Regions from separate parts of the Ruegeria sp. I3 genome, predicted to be linked through region 1. Evidence: riboswitches for the same ligand, from Rfam matches in the RefSeq annotation. Region 1 holds a riboswitch; each other region holds the start of a gene.

The links. Region 1 has a riboswitch for cobalamin ahead of ACR0L9_RS00740 (energy-coupling factor ABC transporter permease). Riboswitches for the same ligand answer to the same signal wherever they lie in the genome.
Region 2: another riboswitch for cobalamin. It lies ahead of ACR0L9_RS19230 (hypothetical protein); the one in region 1 lies ahead of ACR0L9_RS00740 (energy-coupling factor ABC transporter permease).
Region 3: another riboswitch for cobalamin. It lies ahead of ACR0L9_RS04200 (DUF1636 domain-containing protein); the one in region 1 lies ahead of ACR0L9_RS00740 (energy-coupling factor ABC transporter permease).
Region 4: another riboswitch for cobalamin. It lies ahead of ACR0L9_RS09430 (DUF1636 family protein); the one in region 1 lies ahead of ACR0L9_RS00740 (energy-coupling factor ABC transporter permease).

Annotation. Positions count from the first base shown of each region.
Region 1 is NZ_JBQFNI010000001.1:133,394-138,917, reverse strand. Features, by position in the region: gene ACR0L9_RS00755 (LysR substrate-binding domain-containing protein) at 1-49, shown strand, start outside; gene ACR0L9_RS00750 (M48 family metalloprotease) at 530-1,240, shown strand; gene ACR0L9_RS00745 (transglutaminase-like cysteine peptidase) at 2,478-3,101, shown strand; gene ACR0L9_RS00740 (energy-coupling factor ABC transporter permease) at 3,207-3,890, opposite strand; cobalamin riboswitch at 3,967-4,179, opposite strand; gene ACR0L9_RS00735 (L,D-transpeptidase) at 4,395-5,057, shown strand; gene ACR0L9_RS00730 (hypothetical protein) at 5,099-5,371, opposite strand.
Region 2 is NZ_JBQFNI010000011.1:916-6,439, reverse strand. Features, by position in the region: gene ACR0L9_RS19250 (bifunctional 2',3'-cyclic-nucleotide 2'-phosphodiesterase/3'-nucleotidase) at 1-767, shown strand, start outside; RNA gene ffs (signal recognition particle sRNA small type) at 806-904, shown strand; gene rsgA (ribosome small subunit-dependent GTPase A) at 1,064-2,092, shown strand; gene ACR0L9_RS19235 (alpha/beta hydrolase family protein) at 2,129-2,986, opposite strand; cobalamin riboswitch at 3,108-3,328, shown strand; gene ACR0L9_RS19230 (hypothetical protein) at 3,420-3,827, shown strand; gene ACR0L9_RS19225 (phosphatase domain-containing protein) at 3,832-4,332, opposite strand; gene ACR0L9_RS19220 (DNA polymerase III subunit gamma/tau) at 4,505-5,524, shown strand, end outside.
Region 3 is NZ_JBQFNI010000001.1:819,010-824,533, reverse strand. Features, by position in the region: gene ACR0L9_RS04215 (class I SAM-dependent methyltransferase) at 1-413, opposite strand, end outside; gene ACR0L9_RS04210 (glycosyltransferase family 2 protein) at 406-1,413, opposite strand; gene ACR0L9_RS04205 (NAD(P)-dependent oxidoreductase) at 1,528-2,514, opposite strand; cobalamin riboswitch at 2,620-2,826, shown strand; gene ACR0L9_RS04200 (DUF1636 domain-containing protein) at 2,912-3,292, shown strand; gene cobW (cobalamin biosynthesis protein CobW) at 3,289-4,344, shown strand; gene cobN (cobaltochelatase subunit CobN) at 4,350-5,524, shown strand, end outside.
Region 4 is NZ_JBQFNI010000003.1:182,150-187,673, reverse strand. Features, by position in the region: gene ACR0L9_RS09450 (LysR substrate-binding domain-containing protein) at 1-696, shown strand, start outside; gene ACR0L9_RS09445 (FecCD family ABC transporter permease) at 751-1,764, opposite strand; gene ACR0L9_RS09440 (ABC transporter substrate-binding protein) at 1,766-2,713, opposite strand; gene ACR0L9_RS09435 (ABC transporter ATP-binding protein) at 2,732-3,517, opposite strand; gene ACR0L9_RS09430 (DUF1636 family protein) at 3,514-3,870, opposite strand; cobalamin riboswitch at 3,973-4,180, opposite strand; gene ACR0L9_RS09425 (hypothetical protein) at 4,164-4,319, opposite strand; gene ACR0L9_RS09420 (catalase family protein) at 4,439-5,506, shown strand.

The sequences.
Region 1 (5,524 bases):
TGATCATCTTGCAAGCGACACGTCGCTTTGCTCTGACTTAAAGGGGTGATGAAGCAAAACCGTTAATCAAAAGCCGTTACGATGAGCAGCTTCCTTTGAAGCTCCTGCTTCCAGTATATCTTGAACAACTTACGCTTTAGGTTGAGACTTGCCGCCAATGCGACTTTTTGGGACGTCGACAGTAAGCCCATACTGGAAGCGTCCAAAGAACTGCGCGTGCGCTCGCAGAAATCCCTTCACCGCGAAGCAGATAGAATTCAAGCCGTTTCACAGTGGGAATAGGGGGAGATGTGTCGTTCAATGCGGTTCACGTCATTAGTTACAGGGTCGCGGATCAATTGGTCCTCCGATTCAAAGGCATTTGCGGTGCTTCCCGTTTTGGCGCCAGCTGAATCAGGATGCGCCTACGGACAATCTCCAGTGTTATTGAATAACAATCCACAGAGAAACTATTCTCGGATTTGGATGTAAGTGTATCGAAGATTACGATCTCTATTTCGGTATTCTCGTTCATTGGAAGGTTGTATTTATGAAGCGAACTGTATTGGTACTAGTTATTTTGATGCTGGCGGGATGCGTGTCATCCGTGCCTCCCCCCTCTGCACCCGTCCCAATATCAAGTCGCGTAAGCACCCCAGTCAATTCACAGCAGGCACAAGTAAGATTCCGTCAAGTCGCCTCTCGAGTTGAGCCCGTGGCAGAGCGAGAATGCCGCCGCCGTACAAAAGGTGCGAATTGCGATTTTCTGATCCGAATACATCCTAACAAGCAAGCACCCTCTAACGCGTATCAGAGTTTGAGCAAGTCGGGGCGCCCGGTAATAACAATGACGCAAGCCTTGATAAAAGATGTGAACAACACCGATGAACTTTCATTTGTTATGTCACACGAAGCTGCCCACCATATCCAAGGGCATTTGGCACGCCGTGCTCAAAATGCGGCAGCTGGTGCGATTATTTTTGCTGGTCTAGCAACAATCGCCGGGACTGGACCAAATGACATCGCCGCAGCACAAGACCTTGGAGCCTTTATTGGTGGTCGCAGCTATTCGAAGGACTTCGAATTGGAAGCTGATCGGCTAGGCACGGAGATAACTTACAAAGCAGGCTATGATCCACTCAAAGGTGCGCTCTATTTCGTACAAGTCCCTGATCCTGGTGATCGTTTTCTAGGGACGCATCCTCCCAATGCTCAACGATACTATGCAGTGCAAAACACAGTGGCTCAGATCGGTCGTTGACTAATTTGAGATCAGGTTCTGCACGACCGCAAAGCTTGAGATCGAGCATGCCATGATTCCGCGGCTGCAGAGAATGATCAACCTGACGCACCATGACGCAGCACCGTCATCGCCAATTCACCACAGCTGCCGGCCCTTCAAGTGGTCGGGCTCCTGGAATTGGAGAAACGGGTGCGCTATTACGGTTATCGCACTTGGCTGTGGCGAACGGGCTGTTTCAAACGTAAGTAAACAAGGTGCTTTGAATGACGGCTCTAATGACACACGCGATACTTCCGCGATGGCAGCGTTGTCTCCGCGAGCGAATACTGAGTCAGTAACAGCCGCTCCTGCATAGGGCAGCTTTGGTGCGCGTATCGCCACTTCAATCAATCCATGATCTCGCACAAGCACCGAGTGGAAGGTTCGACGGGCCGCGCTGCAGCATTCACATGTCGCGTTAAACGGCAGAATTGGGTCGGCTGTCATTTTTGCAGTTTAGCAATATGTAACAATCGAATTTGGTGGCGTTCATCCTCTCCGTCGCTTCCCTTTCTTGGACCAGCAGGATTTATGCAAACCAAACGCCCTAGACCGTCACGGGGAGGGCACTGCCCTCTCACTCGGGCAACCCTATCGGGCAGGGCCGAGGCCGCACCACCCTTATCGAATAGCCTCACCTCCCCCCGGCGTTCACCACATTGCAGATTAGCTGCGACAAGCTGCATCGCTGTCTGAACTGCAATTCAGCTCTGATTATCCGAAAGGGAAGCCGGATCAAACGAAACTGCCTGCGGTAGTCCTAAATGGTGGGTTTGGATTGAAGTATAATACTAAGGGTCATATTTAGTAGATGTCCGACTTCGAAGTTTCATCTGATTTCGAACATTCATTACAGTGTAGTCCGACTATGACGGTTGGGTAAGATAAGTGTGACCTTCAACAGGAAACTGTTCAACGTCACTGGCCTTAAACTCGATCGATGCCAAAACATAAACAAATCAGTGAATCGCGTCATCCAAATCCGCCACAAACCTCAAGCGTTTCTAACCCAGGACTACTAGCCGGCTTTCTTCTATGCCGCTGCAAGAATCTCAATTAAGCTCACCCATGCAATCACGACTTAAAACTGCGCGCTCGCGAACTTTGCTGCTCTGCATTTTAAATTGAATAAGCTGTTGTAATGCCTCGATGAACATAAAAGATTGAAATAGAGTTCTCTTGGCTCGGTAGCTTCAGATACCCAGGAGAAACGAGCATGGGGAAAGCAGATATGACAAAACCTACTTCCGCTCAGAAAAAACTTTCGGAACGGTTACCAGTTTATCTATCGTTGGCCTGTATCATATGCAGCTACCTTGTCTCCGCCGCTTCATTGCAAGCTTCTGAGCTTCCCTGGATCAAACTAGATAGAGAGGTTCAGGCGCCATCGGGTGCCAAATCACTCTGCAAAGATTATTCGTGGGCGTGCGCGAATACTCGTACTTCTGGTCTGCCAGAAGCGCAGGAGAAACAGATCGTTAAAGCGATTAACTTGCGCGTCAATCGGAGGATCCGCGCCGTTTCGGATCAAAACCAATACGGGACAAAGGAATACTGGACGCTACCAATGCAGGGGTCAGGGGATTGCGAAGATTTCGCTTTGCAAAAGAAGTTTGAACTAATGCAGAACGGCTTGGATCCTACGAAGCTACTTATTGCAACTGTCTTAGACACCAATCGCAGTGGCCATGCAGTTTTAGTTTATCGCTCGAGTGAAGGCGATTTGATTCTGGACAATGTCACCAACAGGATCAAATCGTGGAAGGAAACGAGGTATCTTTTCCTACGAATACAGGACCCAAATCACCCTGATCGTTGGGTACAGGTTTCTAGCGGCTAAAAACAATGTGGCGCGCCCTCGAGACGCGCCACAATAAAATTTTGGTCCTGCGACTATTGGTTGTTTCGCGGCAACCCAAGTTTAGGACACCGCTTCAAACTTTGGTCAAGCTTTCGCAGCGTTGTACAAACGCGGAGTCACCAGACCTGTACTGTTCAAACCGCGCATCGCCTTGGCTGCCGCAAGCACTGCCAGATCAGCAATCGGCTCAATGACGATTACCAGCATATAAGCGCCGCCAAAGGACAGAACCGACGCCATGGTTTCTGCGCCGAAACCCTGGCCGTAGAAGGCCCAGAACCCAACCCATGCGACTACTCCTCCCTGATACGTCGCACTTAGGGCAAGAGCTTGGCCATATTTGAGGTCAACATATGCTGTGCCGGGTGCGATGATGCGGCTGGCCAGTGCTTGTAGCGCAAACAGCGGCACCAGCAGAGTGGTCAGGTTGATGAAGTATTGCGGAAGATCGAACGGGGCAAAAAACACACCCTGAATCAGGAGACCAGCTGCCAATCCAAAAGCCGCGGGTGCAGCACCGAGAATCAGAAACAACGTCGACCCCAGGATGAAGTGGACTTCAGAGACACCAACCGGGAAATGCGGCAGGACTTCGAAGAAAAGGAAAACCCCAACGGTGGCGAGCACCGAGCGCATAACAAAAGATGCAGGTCCATTCGCACGCAATGTGGAAAACGTTTCTTTCGCTGCGTAAGTAGCCGCACCTGCGGCGGTAACATAGGAAAGCGCGATTTTGGCACCATTCACGATGCCCGGTTCGATATGCATGTTCTTTCTCCCTACCGCCTCACCCGGCGGCTTGTCAGGTTGAATCGACCGTAAGGCCGACAGGTTCAGTCTGGGCATAGCCCGGCGCTTTACGGCAGGTCTCCTGACTCGCGGGTGCTCGCTCCGCCAACCTTCCCGGTTCCATTACGAACCAGTGGTGTCTTGGCATCGCTCTCCGCTCACAGTTGCGGGGGCAGTTACGGAATTGGCGCAATTGAAAACACCGAACCGTATTCCCTTTTAATCCTTTTGGCTTCCGCCATCAGGAACCGAAAACAAATCACCGCTACAATGGCGGCTTCGCCTGTGTCAATTGTCTTTGCGACCTATTCCAATGTAAACTCGACCGAAGCAGGATTCACGCAACCGGTCACGTGATCAACTGGGTAAACCCAGCGTTACCTGAAACCTCTTGAAGCTCTAGCTGCTAGAGGCTTTAAGATTCGAATTAATTCGCGATAGTGCGATCCAAATACGTTAAACTTGTGAACCAGGACGAGACCTATGCTTACAAGGCGCCATTTCATTCAATCCACCACAGCGCTGTTCTCGGCGTCTGCGGCCAGTCCATTGATCGCCAAAACATGGCCAACCTCGTCGCAAAAGACCTATTGGGACAGCCAGGTCACGCCATTTGATTACGATCCAATGACCTCAAATCCGTGGGGTGTTCATGACCGTTTTTTACCAAGACGCGTCGCGGCAAATGATGGTTTGGTTCCAGGTGACATCCATGTGGATGCCGTCGCGCGCTATCTCTATCATATCGAAGAAGGCGGGACCGCAATGCGCTATGGCGTAGCGATCGCGCGTGGGAATCTTTACGAGCCCGGCACCTATGTTATCCGCCGAAAGGTCGAATGGCCACACTGGACACCAACCGCTTCAATGATCGAGCGCAACCCCGAATACGCGGAATTCCGGAATGGAATGGAGCCCGGGCCGAATAATGCTCTCGGCTCTCGTGCCCTTTATCTATACGTTGGAGACCGAGACACATATCTCAGAATTCACGGCACGCCTGAGCCAAGAAGCATCGGCGGTCGCGCAAGTTCTGGATGTGTGCGAATGATCATGGCTCATATCAATGACCTCTACCCAAACGTGAAAACCGGCTCGACCGCTTTCCTATACTCTGCCGAAGATAGCGTCACAGCCCGCTCATGAATATTGGGCAGCGTACATGGACGTCGCTGCCCTCATTTCGATCAGGCGTCGCGCGCAATGCAGATCGGAGCGCCATTCGTCGCGCGCAATGGTACCAATGTCGTCTCGACGGGTCCGCTGTGCTCATACCAAAAGCAATTGTCTTCGGGCAGGAGGCGCGCTGTGGTCAAATCCTGCGCCGGCCCTGCCAGCGCTACGACCGAATCTGGCACGTTGCCTGGTTCAAATGCTTTGCTTTTGGCCCCAGTGAACTGGGCTGAGCAACCAGCCGTAATCGAGACTAACGTGATGGTAATTGCGATCCGTTTCTGCATTGATCTATTCCAAATTTTTTGCGTCATCTGCAATTAGATTGCATCCACACGGCCGGCCCGCAAGACGAAATGAACTAACAATATCGCAGGCCAAGAACCCGGATGAAAAAAATATAAAAGGTATTGAAGCTCTAGTTACTGTAGGAACTATTT
Region 2 (5,524 bases), on a different contig from region 1:
CGGCGGCTCAGGCCGCTGCCCTACGCCCGCACTTGGTCGATACCGACTGGGCAGATTTGCCGATCATATCGTCAGCCGCCCCGGCAAAGTTCGGCGGGCGCGCAGGAAGCAAGTACTACACTGATATCCCCTCAGGCGAGATTTCAGTTCGACATATCGCCGATCTCAGTGTCTTTCCTAATGAATTGCGCGCGGTGCTGGCCTCAGGTTCTCAGATTCGGGACTGGCTTGAGATGTCAGCCGGGCTGTTCCATCAACTTGGCTCAGACGCCCCGATCGATCTTGCCGATCCTCAGCGCACGGGCTTCAACTTCGATGTCCTGCATGGCGTCACCTACCAGATCGATCTTTCGCAACCGGCGCGGTTCGATACGCTCGGTCGAGTGATTGATCCGGCATTTTCCCGCATTCGCAACCTGGAATTCGATGGGCGGCAGATTGCGCCTGACCAGAGTTTCCTTGTCGCCACCAATAACTACCGGGCCAATGGCGGTGGTCATTTTCCAATTGCGCGACAAGCCCGTACGATTGACCTGCCTCAGATCAGCATACAGGATATTCTATGCAAATACGTCGCGGGCACATTGCCCGCCGACCCACTCGCGCATGCACCACGCCCCTTTTCTTTTGTACCAAACCAAAGGCAGGGCGCGATCCTGACAACGGGGCCGCGCGCGCTACACCATGTTGCAGAGCTTGCTGAGTATCATCCACGCATTCTGCCCAACGATGCGGATGGTTTCATGCGTATTCATCTGGCCTTCTGACGGGTTGCCATTTTCAGGGGATGCACCTATATCGGCTTTGAGAGGTTGGCGCGGGCGAGCGCCTCGCCAACCTGGTCAGGTCCGGAAGGAAGCAGCCACAACGAGCCCCGCTTGGGTCGATGTCCAACCTCTCACTTAGAACCTATCAGCCGCAGGAGGGCGTTTATGATTGTAGCAAAAACCCTTCGGGCAGACCGGTTCTGATCCTTTCCGATCAACTGATTGCCTGAACACGTCGCCGGCGGATGCGCGATTGCCATTCGACGGGATTGCTGTTTCTGATCACAGGCAGACCAATGTTACTTTCCTTATCGGACCTCGGATGGTCCTCTCATTTCGCGGCTCAGCATACGGCTGATCCGTCACTTCTTCCGTATCGCATCTCGGCCGTACACCGGGATCGACTGATCGGGCTGAGCCCTGAAGGTGAATCGCCTTTGTTATCTCCGGATCAATCAACCGGTGCATATGCCGTCGGAGATTGGGTTCTGGTGGATGAAAACAAACGAATACGCCGTATGCTAGACCGGCGAAGCCTGCTTCAACGCCGAGCGGCAGGTACCGGAGCTGCAGCGCAGTTGATCGCTGCAAATGTAGACGTGCTATTCATCGTCAGTTCCTGCAACGCCGATTTTAATCTGCCACGATTGGAGCGGTATCTTGCGCTGGCGCATCAGGCAGGCTGCTATCCGGTGGTCGTTCTGACCAAATCGGACATGTGCGATAATCCGAGCCTTTATGTAGATCAAGCCCAATCGCTCGCCCCGTTTCTGACGGTACTTGCGGTCAACGCGCTGGATCACGGCGATCTCGAACAAGTTCTGTCGTGGTGTCCGAAAGGACAAACCAGCACCTTGCTTGGATCATCCGGCGTTGGGAAAACGACGCTCGCCAACGGGATGACGGGGCAGGATCAGGCCACCGCAGGTATTCGCGAAGACGATGCGCGCGGCAGGCACACAACAACGGCACGCGCCTTGCATCGCATGCGCAATGGCGGCTGGCTGATCGATACGCCCGGCATGCGCGCGTTACGTCTGCTAGATGCACAAGAGGGGTTGGATGAGGTGTTCTCGGACATCTCAGACCTCAGCCTGAATTGCCGCTTCTCGGATTGTCAGCACGAGACCGAGCCCGGATGTGCGGTGCAGGCGGCAATCGACGCTGGTACGCTTGATCCCGCGCGGCTGGACCGCTGGCGCAAGCTGCGGCGTGAAGACCAACACAATTCCGCTTCGGTGGCGCAGGCCCGCGCCCGCGACAAGGCGTTCGGCAAGATGGTGCGCAGCGTGATGCACGAGAAAAAATCCCGTAAAGGGCTATAACGAAGCTGGGCAACGGCCTACCGGTGCCCAGCGCTATCAGGCGATCAGCCTAGGCCAGACTGCCGCATTCCGTCTTGCGAATGCACCGATATGGCCGATCTTGGATACTCCGAATTCGCTTGGTGCAAGCAGATGGCGCCCGGCTTTGGGTCCATAGAGATCGGCAAGACGCCAGACAGCATCCGGCGGCACCATTTCATCATCTGCGAAGGTAAACAGATCGACACGTTTGCCCAAGTCTTCCCAGCGGGCGGCGGGCAGTGTCGTGTCGATCTCTGGCACATAGCTTTTGGGGGCGGTGCACCATTTGCGCCATTGCCAATAGACTTGGGCAGGCAGGTCCGATCCAAACCCGACCAACCGTCCGGGCAGGTAGCCAAGCGCCTTGACCACCAGCGGCGCGTGACCAAACCAGAACAACGCCGCCAAAGCGCGATAAGGCCAAGGGTGATCCGCCAGCGTTACCAGACCCGAACAGACACAGATCATCCTGTCAATCTGATCGATATCGGGTTGGATCGGGCCAAACATTCCGCCCAAGGAATGACCGATGCTCCATAGCTTGGCCTGCGGAAACCGTCGGCGCATCTCGGCCCGGGCGGATGGAATGTCGATCAACGCCCAATCGGCCATGGTGACATTTGACCGCTTTTGCGAACCCACCAAAGAGTGACCAAAATCCCGGTAATCGTAAGTCAGGCAGGCCATGCCCTGTTCTTCGGCGAGCCATCGGGCGAAGTACTGATAGTAATCCCTCGGCACCCCAGTCGCACCGTTTATGACGACCACCTTTTCGGGGTCGGCAACCGGACGGTAAAGCCGCGCCGACAACATTGCCGGGCCGGACGGGATTTGAAAATCCTCGGTCACAACCGCCTGCTGCGTGTCCAACATGGTGCCCTCCAATACCGACTGAACTGATCAGTTCACCCGAAGCGCCTCAAGTCAAGGTTGACGTGACTGGACCATACGTCACTTGCCTGACGCAATCTTCTTGACTCGGGCACGGCGCAGCCGCTAGCCATGTCGCGATGGTTCTCGCGCCCAATCGGGCCGGGATGAAAAGGGAACACGGTGCGGTTCTGCCCGGATAAATCCGGAAAGAACCTAGTCCGAGACTGCCCCCGCAACTGTAAGCGGAGAGCAATGCCGAGATACCACTGGCCTCGAAGGCTGGGAAGGTCGGCAAAGCGATGACCCGCAAGTCAGGAGACCTGCCATCGGATGTAGAACCGAAACTCGGGCGGGGTGTCCGGGACGGGTTTGATCGTGCTCCGCACGGACCAACCTGTACCACGCCCTCGCCCTGCGCGCGGAGGGCGCATTGATGATCTGGAAGACTAAAACGCACGAATTCGCGGCGACCGTGTGCCAACGTACTGGGGCAACCTGCCCCGCACTGGCGCAAATGGCGCGGGCTCTGACGCAGGCCATGTCCGCCACAAAACCGGTCACGAAATCTGAGTTTGAGATTGAAGGCACCATAGATCTGTCGCACTGCCCGGAAGGATGCACCGCCCGCTTTCGCGCCCAATGCGACCAGATACGTGTATTCTGCGGAACCGATCCTGAAATCGATACCGGCCGGCTGGATGACTACGCAGACATGATGTTCGGAACCGAGTACCGCAGCCTACCCGCAGACCTGCTAAGGAATCCTCCTTGCGCCATGCTTGAGGCTTCGCTTCTGGTGCAGCACAACGGTGGCGAAATCTCGCCACATGTTGGTGTCTAAGCCGTCAAACGGCTTGAACACGGGCCGGTTCAACGGCCCAAAGCATCTGGGCATTTGTCTCGACTGCGCAAGGACGCACCGTACGCAATCGCTTCAATGCCGCCTCAGGCCGTTCACCGCATTCAACCATCAGACGCAGAACCACCATCCCGGATCGGCCACAGCCACCACGGCAATGCACTAGCACACGGCCACCACCTGACAACGCCTGACGTGCGGTCGCGCCAACGCGGGGCCAGCGGTCCAAAATCTCTTTGGGTGGCGTGCCAAAATCTTCGATCGGCAAATGCACCCATCTGCTGGCACGCCCCTGAATATCAGCGCCAAAATTCCGCGCACCATCCTGAATCATCTCGACCTCAGTCGTCATCGAGATCACAAGTCCCGGCTTCCAGTCTGCTATAAGATCGAGGTCTTCGGTATAAGTGCCTCCGCGCCCGGGCATCGATGACAAGGCCAAGGTGCCTCCGCCAACCTGCAACGCATAAACCACCAGTTGCGACATAATCTCCCCCCAAACAAACTTCACCCAACAACATACTGGTCCAGTAAATAGAATAGAGTGGATTTTAGCCGCATACCCACGCATTCCAAAATGAAAATCGTCCCGGCCGGCTGTGGACGCGGGCGGCGGGGGCCTCTACGCTGCGGCGTAACGCGAATCCGACAGAGCAGACATGACCGAGACGCCCAGCCCCGCCTACCAGGTTCTTGCCCGCAAATACCGCCCCGAAACCTTTGCCGATCTAGTCGGTCAGGACGCCATGGTGCGCACTCTGAAAAACGCCTTCGAGGCGGACCGGATCGCGCAGGCCTTCATCATGACCGGCATCCGCGGTACCGGCAAGACGACGACCGCTCGGATCATAGCCAAGGGTATGAACTGCATCGGTCCCGATGGCAGCGGCGGCCCTACCACCGAACCCTGCGGTCAATGTGAACACTGCGTAGCCATCATGGAGGGCCGCCATGTCGATGTGATGGAGATGGACGCCGCCAGCCGCACCGGTGTCAATGACATCCGCGAGATCATCGACAGCGTCCGCTATCGCGCTGCGTCCGCGCGCTACAAGATCTATATCATCGACGAGGTTCACATGCTGTCGACCAGCGCTTTCAACGCGCTGCTCAAGACGCTGGAAGAACCCCCCGAACACGTGAAGTTCATCTTTGCCACCACCGAGATTCGCAAGGTCCCGGTGACCGTCTTGTCCCGTTGCCAGCGCTTTGATCTGCGCCGGATCGAGCCGGAGGATATGATCGGACTGCTTCGCAAAATTGCAGGTGCCGAAGGGGCACAGATTGCCGAGGATGCGTTATCGTTGATCACCCGGGCCGCCGAAGGATCAGCGCGCGATGCGACCTCACTGCTGGATCAGGCGATCTCGCACGGGGCCGGTGAAACCAGCGCGGATCAGGTGCGCGCGATGCTGGGGCTGGCCGATCGGGGCCGGGTGCTGGATCTGATGGATATGATCCTGCGCGGCGATGCTGCAGGCGCGTTGACCGAGCTGAGCGGGCAATATGCCGAAGGGGCTGATCCACTCGCCGTCTTACGCGATCTGGCTGAAATCACGCATTGGGTTTCGGTGGTCAAGATCACCCCGGATGCCGCCGAAGATCCCACCGTTTCCCCCGACGAACGCGCCCGAGGTCAACAAATGGCCGAGGCTCTGCCCATGCGAGTCCTTACACGC
Region 3 (5,524 bases), 690 kb from region 1:
TAGGAATGGTCGCCGTCCAAATAGGCAAACCCGATGCTTTGATCTTCAAACAGACTCAGCGCCGGTTGCGAATAGTCGCGAATGATCGAAATTTGCCCCTTGGCAATCTCGGTGCTGTATTTGCCCGTCACTGCCTCGTAAATTCGATCCATATCCTTTTGCGAGCGCGCTCCGGCAAGCGAAGCACCGCCATCCGGGTCTTGCTGTACTTGCCAGGGATCGATGAGGCACAATTTCGAGGGCTGCAGCTCTTCCAGCAGAATCCGCGAAAATTCGCCCTTCCAAACGCCAATTTCAACGCTCAGCCGTCCATGCGGCATGGTCTTGAGCATTTCGCGCCGCAGGGAATCCTTCCGCTCGCGCTGCTCAGCTTGCTTCTTGCGGCGATCCTCAGCAGATACAGCTTCACCCATAGACGTCTTCTCCGGTTGAGGAATTTTGCAACGCTTCAACCAGATCAACCCAATCCGGTCTGGCTCTCAATTCTTCGGCTTTCGACCTGTGCCACTCACATGCTTTATGATGAAGGTCTGCCAATTGCGGATCTGCCATCATCTCAGCTTTGATGTCGTGCATAGCCGGCATGTGTTCCAGAATTGAGCGATCCTCAACATCATTGTGGTTCATCATGAGCCAGTATTTGAGCCCTTGATCCTGCCCCACATGATTGGTGCGCCCACGGTCGCGCTTGACTAAAAAGCTATCAGTGCTGCGCACAGCATAATGATGAATGCGCGCGAATTCATGGCTGAAACCACGCCATGCTTTCCATTTCACTTGGTCTGCTGGGTAGAGGTTCCCGCCCGAATCCCGCCACAACACGCCTTCGTATGGCGCGTCAGGGTTCGGTGCATCTTCTGGATTGATCCTGGGACGATGGGCGCGAAAACGGCTGAATTTTCCGTTGTTGCGGAACAGCGTTTTGAACCCTTTGGTCCGGTGATGCGGATAGCCGTCTTCCGTGGCGGCCAGAAAGAAAGTCTCAGGTACAGGTCGATCAACGAAATCGTTCTGACCCGCGTTTCCGAACATGCGCCAGCAGATCGAGATCGCGTCCGCCACGCCGCTGGCCTCAACGAGGCTTCTTATATCACTATTGGGCAAACGGATATTGATATACTCGTCCACATCCAAACTGAGAATCCAATCCGAAGACAGATAGCTTGGGTGGTTCCGCGCAAGCGAAAATGCACGAACCTGCGGCGCGGCGCGCGGACCCAGTCTGTTTCGTTGGTGGTGAGCCCAGCCAAGCACTTGCAACCGTTCGCCCATGGCATCGGTACCATCAGCGCAATCATTGGTATAAATCAGAATGTCATCAAAACCGATTGCGTGGTTGTAGGCCACCCAATCGATCATGAAAGGCCCTTCGTTTTTCATCGTTGTTACGATGAGAAAGGTCTCATTCGTCATAAGTTGTTCTCTTGCCTGTGCCGGTGTCGGACTCCTGTCGACCTATTTAGAATAGCACCAGAATTTTGTCCAACCAGGTCGCCAGACAGCCGCAATGCTTGCCGATTAATCGATCTACCGATTCTGCGGGATCACCTCATAACCCGGTTCTTCTGGCTCGTCGTCCAGCATCTCGGTTGGGAACCCTGGCGCTTGGATCTCCAGTCCGGTCGCGTCCTCTAGCCGCCTGATGATGTTCGGGGACAGTTCACGCTCACCATATCGCGCGATGCCATCTTCGAAAATCTTGATCATCAATGGGTTTATCTCCAGAGGAACTCCGGCACGGTCGGCGACCTCCTGAAACAGACCGATATCTTTTTTCACCAGATCCATGGTGAAGGAAATATCGCGCGAGCCGTTCAGGATGACCTGACTTTCGGTCTCGTGCACGAAGGATGTGCCTGACGATATCTTGATCGCTTCATAGGTGGTTCCAAGGTCCATACCGGCGGCCTTGGCTGTCACCAATGCCTCGGCGCAGGTGATCAGGTTGGCGGTAGCCAGATAATTGGTCAACACCTTCAGAACAGAGGCCGAGCCCAGATCGCCCGTGTGCAAAATGCGCCGCCCCATGGTGGTCAGGAATGGCAGGATACGTTCAAAAGTCTCACGATCACAGCCTGCGAAGATCGAGATATTACCCGTCGCTGCCCGGTGACATCCGCCGGAAACCGGGCAATCCACCGCTGCGCCGCCTCGTTCGATGACCATTGCGCCAAGGCGTTTGACTTCGGCTTCGTCAGTGGTCGACATTTCCATCCAGATTTTGCCAGGGCCGACCTCTGGCAACATTTCCTGCATCACCGCATCCGAGGCCGCAGGAGAAGGCAAACAGGTTATAACAGCATCGCAATCGCGCATCAGTTGCGCCGGGCTTTTGGCGGCTTTGGCACCCTTGGCGACGAATTCGGTCACCAGATCCGGGTTCAGGTCATGAACCGTCAGATCGATACCGTTTCGTAGCAGCGATCCAGATAGCTTGCCCCCTACATTCCCCAGCCCGATAAACCCTACTTTCATGCGCGGTATCCTCCTGTTCGCATCTTGCTGCCATGCCAGCACGTCGTTGCAGAAGTATCATGCCGCCCAGCGACCCCGACAGGTCGCTTTTTATCCGCTTTTTCACGGATCGGCGCGACTCGCTTGACAAGCAACCCTGCCCTGCCGCATGTCCCTTTCGTTGGTGTCTGCGAGAGCAGATGAAAAGGGAATGCGTCAGCGGTTTTTGCCGTCAAACGCAGCCGCCCCCGCGACCGTGACCGGAGAGGGTGCCCAAAGCCACTGGCAGTATGGCCGGGAAGGCGGGACATCCGACAGAGGCCTCCTCTGACATCCGCAAGCCGGGAGACCTGCCAACGCCCGAAGATGAAACCGGACGGGGTGTTCCGGTGTGGGGCTGTGATCGGCCCGCATGAAACCCCGTCCCCCACGAAGAGGATTTGGGGGGATGAGAGACATGACCGAGACCGCACCGGTCGAACTGCTGGTTTGCACTACCTGCCGTCGCGGGCTGCCTGTCGAGGATGACGCCCAGCGCCCTGGCACGTTGCTGCACAAGGCGCTTGAAAAGGCGGGCCTGCCCGAAGGCATTACCTTGAAAGCTGTGGAATGCCTGTCGAATTGCGATGAAGGCTGCTCGATCGTGCTACGCGGAGGACCGGATCGCTGGACTTTCGTGTATGAGCATCTGAACGAGATCGACCATGTCGAAACCATCGTCGAAGGCGCAGCCAAATACCTCGCCACCGAGGACGGTTTGGTCAAATGGCGTGAACGTCCTGAACACTTCCGCAAAAACTGTGCGGCCCGCATTCCCCCGATTGGAGCCCTGAAATGAGCAATCTCGAGAAACTCCCCGTCACTGTGATCACCGGCTTTTTGGGCTCGGGCAAAACCACTTTGGTGCGACACCTGATGCAGAACCCGCAGGGCAAGCGTCTGGCGGTGGTCGTCAACGAATTCGGCGATGTCGGCGTCGATGGCGATATCCTGAAATCCTGCGCCATTCCTGATTGCCCGGCGGAAAACATCATGGAACTGGCCAATGGTTGCATCTGCTGCACCGTGGCCGATGATTTCATCCCGACCATTGAAGCCCTGATGGCATTAGAGCCGCGCCCCGATCACATCCTGATCGAAACCTCCGGTCTTGCCCTGCCAAAACCGCTGCTAAAGGCGTTCGACTGGCCCGATATCCGCTCGAAAATCACCGTCGATGGCGTGATTGCTCTGGCCGATGCCGAGGCCGTGGCCGCTGGTCGGTTCGCTCCGAATGTCGAGGCGGTGGATGCGCAACGCATGGCAGATGACTCGATTGATCATGAAACTCCCTTGTCCGAGGTGTTCGAGGATCAGATTTCCTGCGCCGACATCATTCTGCTGACCAAGCCCGATCTGGCTGGCCCGGAAGGCGTTGCGAAAGCGAAAGAGATCATCGCCGCCGAAGCGCCCCGCCCCATGCCCGTGGTCGAAGTGGCCGAGGGTGCCGTGGACGTCCGCGTCGTGCTGGGTCTAGAAGCCGCGGCCGAGGATGACATGGACGCGCGTCCCAGCCATCACGACGGCCATCACGATCACGAGCATGACGATTTCGAAAGCATCATCGTTGAACTGCCCGAGCAAACCGATCCGATTGATCTGGTCGCCAAGATTGAACGATTGGCCAACGAGTTGAATATCCTGCGCGTCAAAGGCTATGCCGCCGTTCAAGGCAAGCCCATGCGCCTACTGGTTCAGGCCGTCGGTGCGCGCGTGCGTCACCAATATGACCGCCCGTGGGAGCCCGGCGAAGACCGTCGCTCGCGCCTTGTGGTCATTGCCGAGCATGACGATATCAAAGAGGCCGAGATCCGCGATATCCTCGTGGGTGTAACCGAGGCTGCCGAGTAAGACTTATGCACGTCGTCTTCCGCGAAAGCCATGGGCTCGAAGAAACCGAGACCCCGACCGATCTGGGTCAGAGCCCGGCGGACCTGGTGGTGCTGTCCTTTTCCGACAGTGACCTTGGCGCTTTCGCGGCGGGATGGCATCGTGGAGGTGGGCCTGAAGGACGCATGCCAACGATGCGGCTGGCCAATCTGACGGCGCTGAAGCATCCCCTCTCAGTCGACACATATGTCGAGCAGACACTGGAGGGCGCAAAGGGCATCCTGATCCGTCTGATCGGTGGAGTGCCCTATTGGGCGTACGGCTTGCAGCAGGTTCTGGCGCTGGCGCAGGCCAAAGGGATTGCACTGGCCGTACTGCCCGCAGACGGTCGCGAGGATACGCGGCTGGATGATTACTCTACCCTGCCTGTCTCGACCCTGCGGCGGCTGGCGCATCTGTGCGACACCGGCGGTGAGGTCGCGGCGCAGGCCGCTCTGGCGCAGATGGCACTGGCTGCGGGGTTGTATGCAGGTCCGGTCATGGGCGCCAAGACCATCCCCGAATGCGGTGCCTGGTGCCCAGATCACGGCGTGATCCCTGCAGAAAACGCTCTGCCCGGTGATGCGAAACGTATCATCGTAACCTTTTATCGCGCATACCTGACCTCGGCAGATACCGCCCCAATTGCGGCGTTGATCCGCAGCTTGCGGGCGCGGGGTTTTGAGGCCGTCGGCCTGTTTGCCCCGTCGCTCAAAGCACCAAATGCCGCCGATTGGCTGCGCGAGACTATTGTGGCGCTGAAGCCTTCGGCGATCGTCAACGCCACCTCATTCTCAGGCAAGGGCGGATCAGGCACCTCACCTCTCGATGTGGCAGAGGTGCCGGTCTTTCAGGTCGCGCTGGCCACGTCACGCCGCAAAGCGTGGGCCGAAGCGGAACGCGGCCTTTCACCAGCTGATCTTGCCATGCATGTGGTCCTTCCGGAAGTGGACGGGCGGATCAACGCGGGCATCGTATCCTTCAAAGAGCCGGGCAAACGCGACCCGCATCTCGAGTATTCTCGCTTCGCTCATCGGGCTGAACCCGAACGGATCGAAGCCATCATCAACCGCATCTCCGGCTGGCTGAACCTTCACGACAAACCCAAGGCGGAGCAGGTTCCGGCGCTGGTACTATCGACCTATCCCGGCAAAGACTGGCA
Region 4 (5,524 bases), on a different contig from region 1:
GAAAGCGGTGCTTATCTTCTTGTTGCCCTTCAACGTGGTCTGGAAGGCATCAGCGAAGCACTTGGGCAGTTGCGGCGTCAATATGACAGAAAAGGTGTGACGATCCGCTCAACCACGGCTGTCAGTTCACTTTGGCTCACCCCGCGCCTTGCGCAATTCTGGAAGCAATACGGACATGTTTCCGTGACGCAGGTCGTGACTGACCTCGGCATCGACACGTCAAAATGCGACCTAAGTATCCATTACGGCGATTCCAGTCGCGAAACGGGCATCTTCAAGACACTATTTCACGACAAGATCATGGCGCTTTGCAGCCCAAGGTTTGCGCAACAAAATCCCATCGAACGCGTTGAAGATATTGCCAGGGTCCCCCTCATTCATCTCGACGCTCCGGATACCGGCTGGACCGACTGGCGTGCCTGGACCCAGAAACTCGGCTATGAAGGCCCGCTGAATTCCGCGCATCGGGTCAACAATTACACGATCGCGCTTCAGGCCGCGCAGGACGATATGGGCGCGGTGCTGGGATGGGAGGGACTGACCTCGGAGCTGACCGCATCCGGAAAACTGGTCAGACTGTTGCCGCAAACCATCTCATCGCAACTGGATTTCTACGTGAAACTACACAACACCTCATCCGACCGCGCCAAGCTTGTGTTCAAGTGGCTCGGCCAAGCGGCTGACGGAAAGGTTTAAACTCGGCTCAGACCTGATCAGGACGAAATATCTTGGGAGCGAAGAACGAGGGCCTTACCGTTGATTTCTCGCAGTCCTGAATAAAAGCAAGAACACAAACACCGATCCGATTGAAGTTGTGACGATCCCCACCGGCAATTCCTGCGGAGCCAGCAGAAGCCTGCTGAGAATGTCAGAACCGGTCAACAAGGCAGCACCAACCATAGCGGCGGTTGGTAGAAGGTTTTTGTGCAGGGGACCTGCGATCCCGCGTGCAATATGCGGCACCATCAGACCGACAAAACCAATCACTCCGGCTACGGAAACAAACACGGCCGTTGCCAACGCTGCGGTGAAAAACATGCTGAACCGCAGACCCCGAACCGGCACACCCAGAGTAGCGGCAGTCAAATCCCCGGTCAGCAGCGCATCCAACCAGCGGCTGCGATAAAGCGAATAGCTCAGGATCAGCAGCAGACCGATGCACACCAACGGGAACGTTTCCCAACGGGCCAGGCCCAGCCCCCCCAGCATCCAGAAGATGACAGAATGAGCGGCGCGGCTATCACCGGCGAAGATCAGATAGTTGGTGATGGCCGAAAACAAAAATGACACAGCCAGACCCGCAAGGATCAGCTTTTCCGGTGCGCTGGTGCGAAGCCCATGAACCAGCGCCAGCACGATGCCCGACGCCACAAGACCGCCGCAAAAGGCAGCCAGCGGCAGAGTCCAGAAACCCAGAATATCTCCGGTCACGGTAATTACAAACACCGCCCCCGCTGCCGCGCCCGAGGACAGGCCGAACAGAAATGGATCGGCAAGGTCATTACGTGTGGTCGTTTGCAGCACCACGCCAACGATGCCCAGCCCGCCACCGATCACGGCTGCAAACAAAGCGCGGGGCAATCGCAGGTCGAATACGATCCTATGCAGCGGCGACATCTCTCCGTCCTGCAACCCGGTACCGCGCAATATCGCGGTGAAGGTGTCGGACAAAGGAATCGAGGTTGTGCCGTAGATCGTGGAAATCAGCAAAAGGGCGGTCAGAACGACCGCCCCCAGCAACAATGTCAGGCCCAATCGGCCCATATCAGCTCTGACCCGGATGCATCGCGCGCGCCATCTTCGAGATCGCTTCGATATTTGCCGGTCCCGGCGTCAGCTCTTCGTAGCGCAATCCGATCCAGCGTTCGTTCTTGACGGCGTCAGTCTGGGACATGACGGGATGTTCCTGCAGGAACTTGAAGGTGTCTTCGGCGCCATTGCCGGTCTGATAATCCAACAAAACCAGGAATTCCGGGTTCGATGCGGCAACGGCCTCCCACGAAGTGCGGCCCCAGCTCGTGTCCATGTCATGAGTGACGTTTTCACCACCGGCGGCTGTGATCATCGCATCGGGAATCGCGAATTTACCGGCGGTAAACGGAGCATCTGCAGGACCATCCAGAAGAAAGACGCGGGGCCTGGGCAGTTCAGCAGTCTTGGCTTCGATCGCTGCCAGCTGCTCTTTCCAGCCCAAGACCAAAGCCTCGGCCTTGTCTTCGACTTGCATCACCTTGCCCAAGCGCAACACATCGCCAAATAGAAGATCCATGCTGGCTTCGGGGCGATCCTTGTCCAGATGGACGCAGCTTTCGGTTAGAACCATGGTCTTGATTCCGAACGGTTCCAATGTATCTGGGGTCACATCACCACCCGGCTTCATGCCATAGTACCAACCGGCAAAGAACAGGTCGGGTTCAACCGCCACCAAATTTTCGACGGTCGGATATTTTGGCGCAAGCTCGGGGATGTCGCCACGCAGGGCATCAAAATCAGGGCTGGTCTTGTACCAGCCGGTGATGCCGGTCAGGCCGACGATCTTGTCCTGCAGACCCAATGCAAAGGCCATATCGGTCATGTTCATGTCATGCACAACCAGGCGCTCGGGCGCGGTATTAAAAACCAGCGGATCGCCGCAGTTGTCTACGGTGACTTCTTGCGCAGCAGCACCGCTTGCCATGGCGGTGGCCAACGCCACGGGCCAGATGTATTTCATCTCAGTGTGTTCCTTCGACTAAGTTGAGACTGTAGTTCTTCGAATATCAAGCGCCGGGATCATGCGGCCTTCGTGGAGAAAGCAGAGGAAATCAACGCCAAAAGTTTCGCGGACTCTTTCGGGTGTCAGCACCTTGTCCACCGACCCAAACTCGATCATGCGGGTCGATTTCATCAGCGCCACGTGTGTGGCGAATTCGGGGATCATGACAAGATCGTGTACGATCATGACCACGGTGATCCCAAGCTCGGCGACCAAAGACAGCATCCGCCCTTTTGCATCAGGATCCAGATGGTTGGTCGGTTCGTCCAGAAACAGCAACGAAGGGTTCTGCGCCAAAGCACGCGCGATATGGGCACGCTGACGTTCGCCTCCGGACAGTTGGGCCATGCGCTTGTCCGCGAGATTGGCGAGACCGGTCAGGTCTAAAATCCGGTCCAGCTCTTGCGCGTGGCCTTCGGCAGAGCGGTCCGCACGGATGGGTATTTGCCCCAGCGCAACATAATCGCGTAACGCCAAGCGTCCATCGGGCAGTTCCTGCTGACCTACCACTGCAATCATGCGCGCACGCTCTTTGGCCGTGAGCTGTTTCAGACTGCGTCCTTTGATCCGAACATCGCCAAGTGCCAGCGGCTCAGCGCCGCACAACAGATTGAGAAGCGTCGTTTTCCCCGCCCCGTTCGGGCCGGCGATGGCTAGAATGGAACCCTCGTCCAACTCGAACGAGACGCCCTGCAACAGGACATCTCCGTTAAGGGCATAATACTCAAGGTTTTCGGCAATCAGAAAGGGTGGCAACGTCATTGCGATGCCCCCTGTTCGATCCGCGGCATGCGCGAGAGGGTTTTATTGAACAACGCCTGCGGGCGATCAGTGGCATTTGTCCAGCCATCCGGGCTTTCACGATACTGCGCTGCAAACTCAGCCAGCGCCTGCACCTCATCCGCGGTCTGAATGCCACCAAAAAGGTATTGCGCCTTTCCTACGGCCTGGAACCCAACCGTTCTGGGACTATCGCAGCCTGCCATGCAAGACGACGCGCGGATCGCAAAACTGCGATGTAATTTCCCAGTCAACGCATCGCAAATTTCATCAAGGGGCAGCCCTTCAGTGCAGCTTTCGCAGACTAGAATGAAATGATCAGGCGTATCTGGCATGGTCCACTCCACTTGTTTCCAAGCGCATGCGGAAGCTGCCGACAATGTAAACACGCAATTGACGCGCCATCAAAGCCTCCTTCCAGGACGCCCCGCCCCGGGTTGGTTAAACATCTGATGGCAGGTCTCCTGACTTGCGGGTCCGCGCTCGGCCAACCTTCCCGACCCTGTGGACCAGTGGCTGTTTGGCCTTGCTCACCGCTTACAGTTGCGGGGGCAGTTACGGAATTGGCACCTTTTGGCAAACCTCACCGTATTCCCTTTTCATCCCGCGGCAACACCACCGGGAACCATCAATCGATTGAGTGCCCGAGAACACCGGACACGTCAATGATAAAGTCGAAGGCGCTCAACTCTGGTAGAGGATCGAGCGCCGCCAACCACGTGTCCGAAGCACCAGCCGAATAGCTTGGGCTGCGCGCCGAATTTGTCTGGCCACGGCTGTCCATAGTTGGTGTGTTTGGAAATTAGACAATCTGAGGTAAGCTGAACAAATTTAGAGGTTTAGCTTTGTCAGCGCCTTACCCCTGTTTGATCATTGCCTGGGTTTATCCAAGGAGACGGTTCTTTGACGCATGTTTCGCAAAACGCATTGCCGCCGGATATTGTTGATGATGTCATTGACCACAATCTCGAGGCCGTTGCACGGTGGAAAGGCCATCGCTTAAGGGCTCAGCATGGGCGCAGTCACGGGTGCGTGGCTGCAACATTCACCGTCAGAAACGATCTACCAGAACAGTTCCGTCACGGCCTGTTTGAACAGCCCGCTGCCTATTCAGCCGCACTTCGCTTTTCCAACGGCGCGCATCTGGATGACCGGAAATCGGATGCCCACGGGATGGCGATCAAGCTTTTTGACGTGCCAGGCCCCAAGCTGATCGACGCCGAGGCACTTGCGCATCTGGGGACCACACAACTCAGCGACGAGTTCGATTTCGTATTGGTCGATCAGGATGTGTTTCCCAGCTACGTCCCCGATGAATATGAGCGATTGGGCAGGCTTGTCGCCACATTACAAGCGGTCCAGCACGCGATCAAAGGGCGACGAAAATGGAGCCTTAGGTTGATCACCAAAGGGCTGCGCGCAGGATTTCGAGCCTTCCTTACTCGTGAAGGCAAGCGTCAGTTTCGCGTCGCGAGTGATTTTGCCTCGAACTATATGCACTCGCCTTTTGAGGTCCATTTCTGGTCGACAACACCGTATCGGCTGGGCCCCGATCTAACAGTCCGATACCTAGCCCGCAGCGCTAAACCAAAAGTTCCGGCACATCCGGTAGACGACCCAGATGGGATCGGTCAGTGTTTGCGGCAAGACGTGGCCGATGGAGATAATCACTTCGAGCTGTGTGTGATTGAGCCCCCGCGCCCGGCCGACGAATTCGATGTGCTAGACAATCGCATCCGGTGGGCATGCGATCCGCAACCAGATGCACCTCTTGATCCGTACCATCATACCGTCACGCCCGTGGCGGATATCACGATTCCCAAAGGTGCAGAATTTGATCCGCAGAGTGGCGACGCGATGAGCTTCTCGCCCTGGCGTGTCACGGCAGATCACGAACCTTTAGGACCGATTAATGCGATCCGACTCAGAACCTATCTGAGCCTGGCCCGCGCCCGGTTCCCGAACCGATGACCAAACGGAGATGTATTG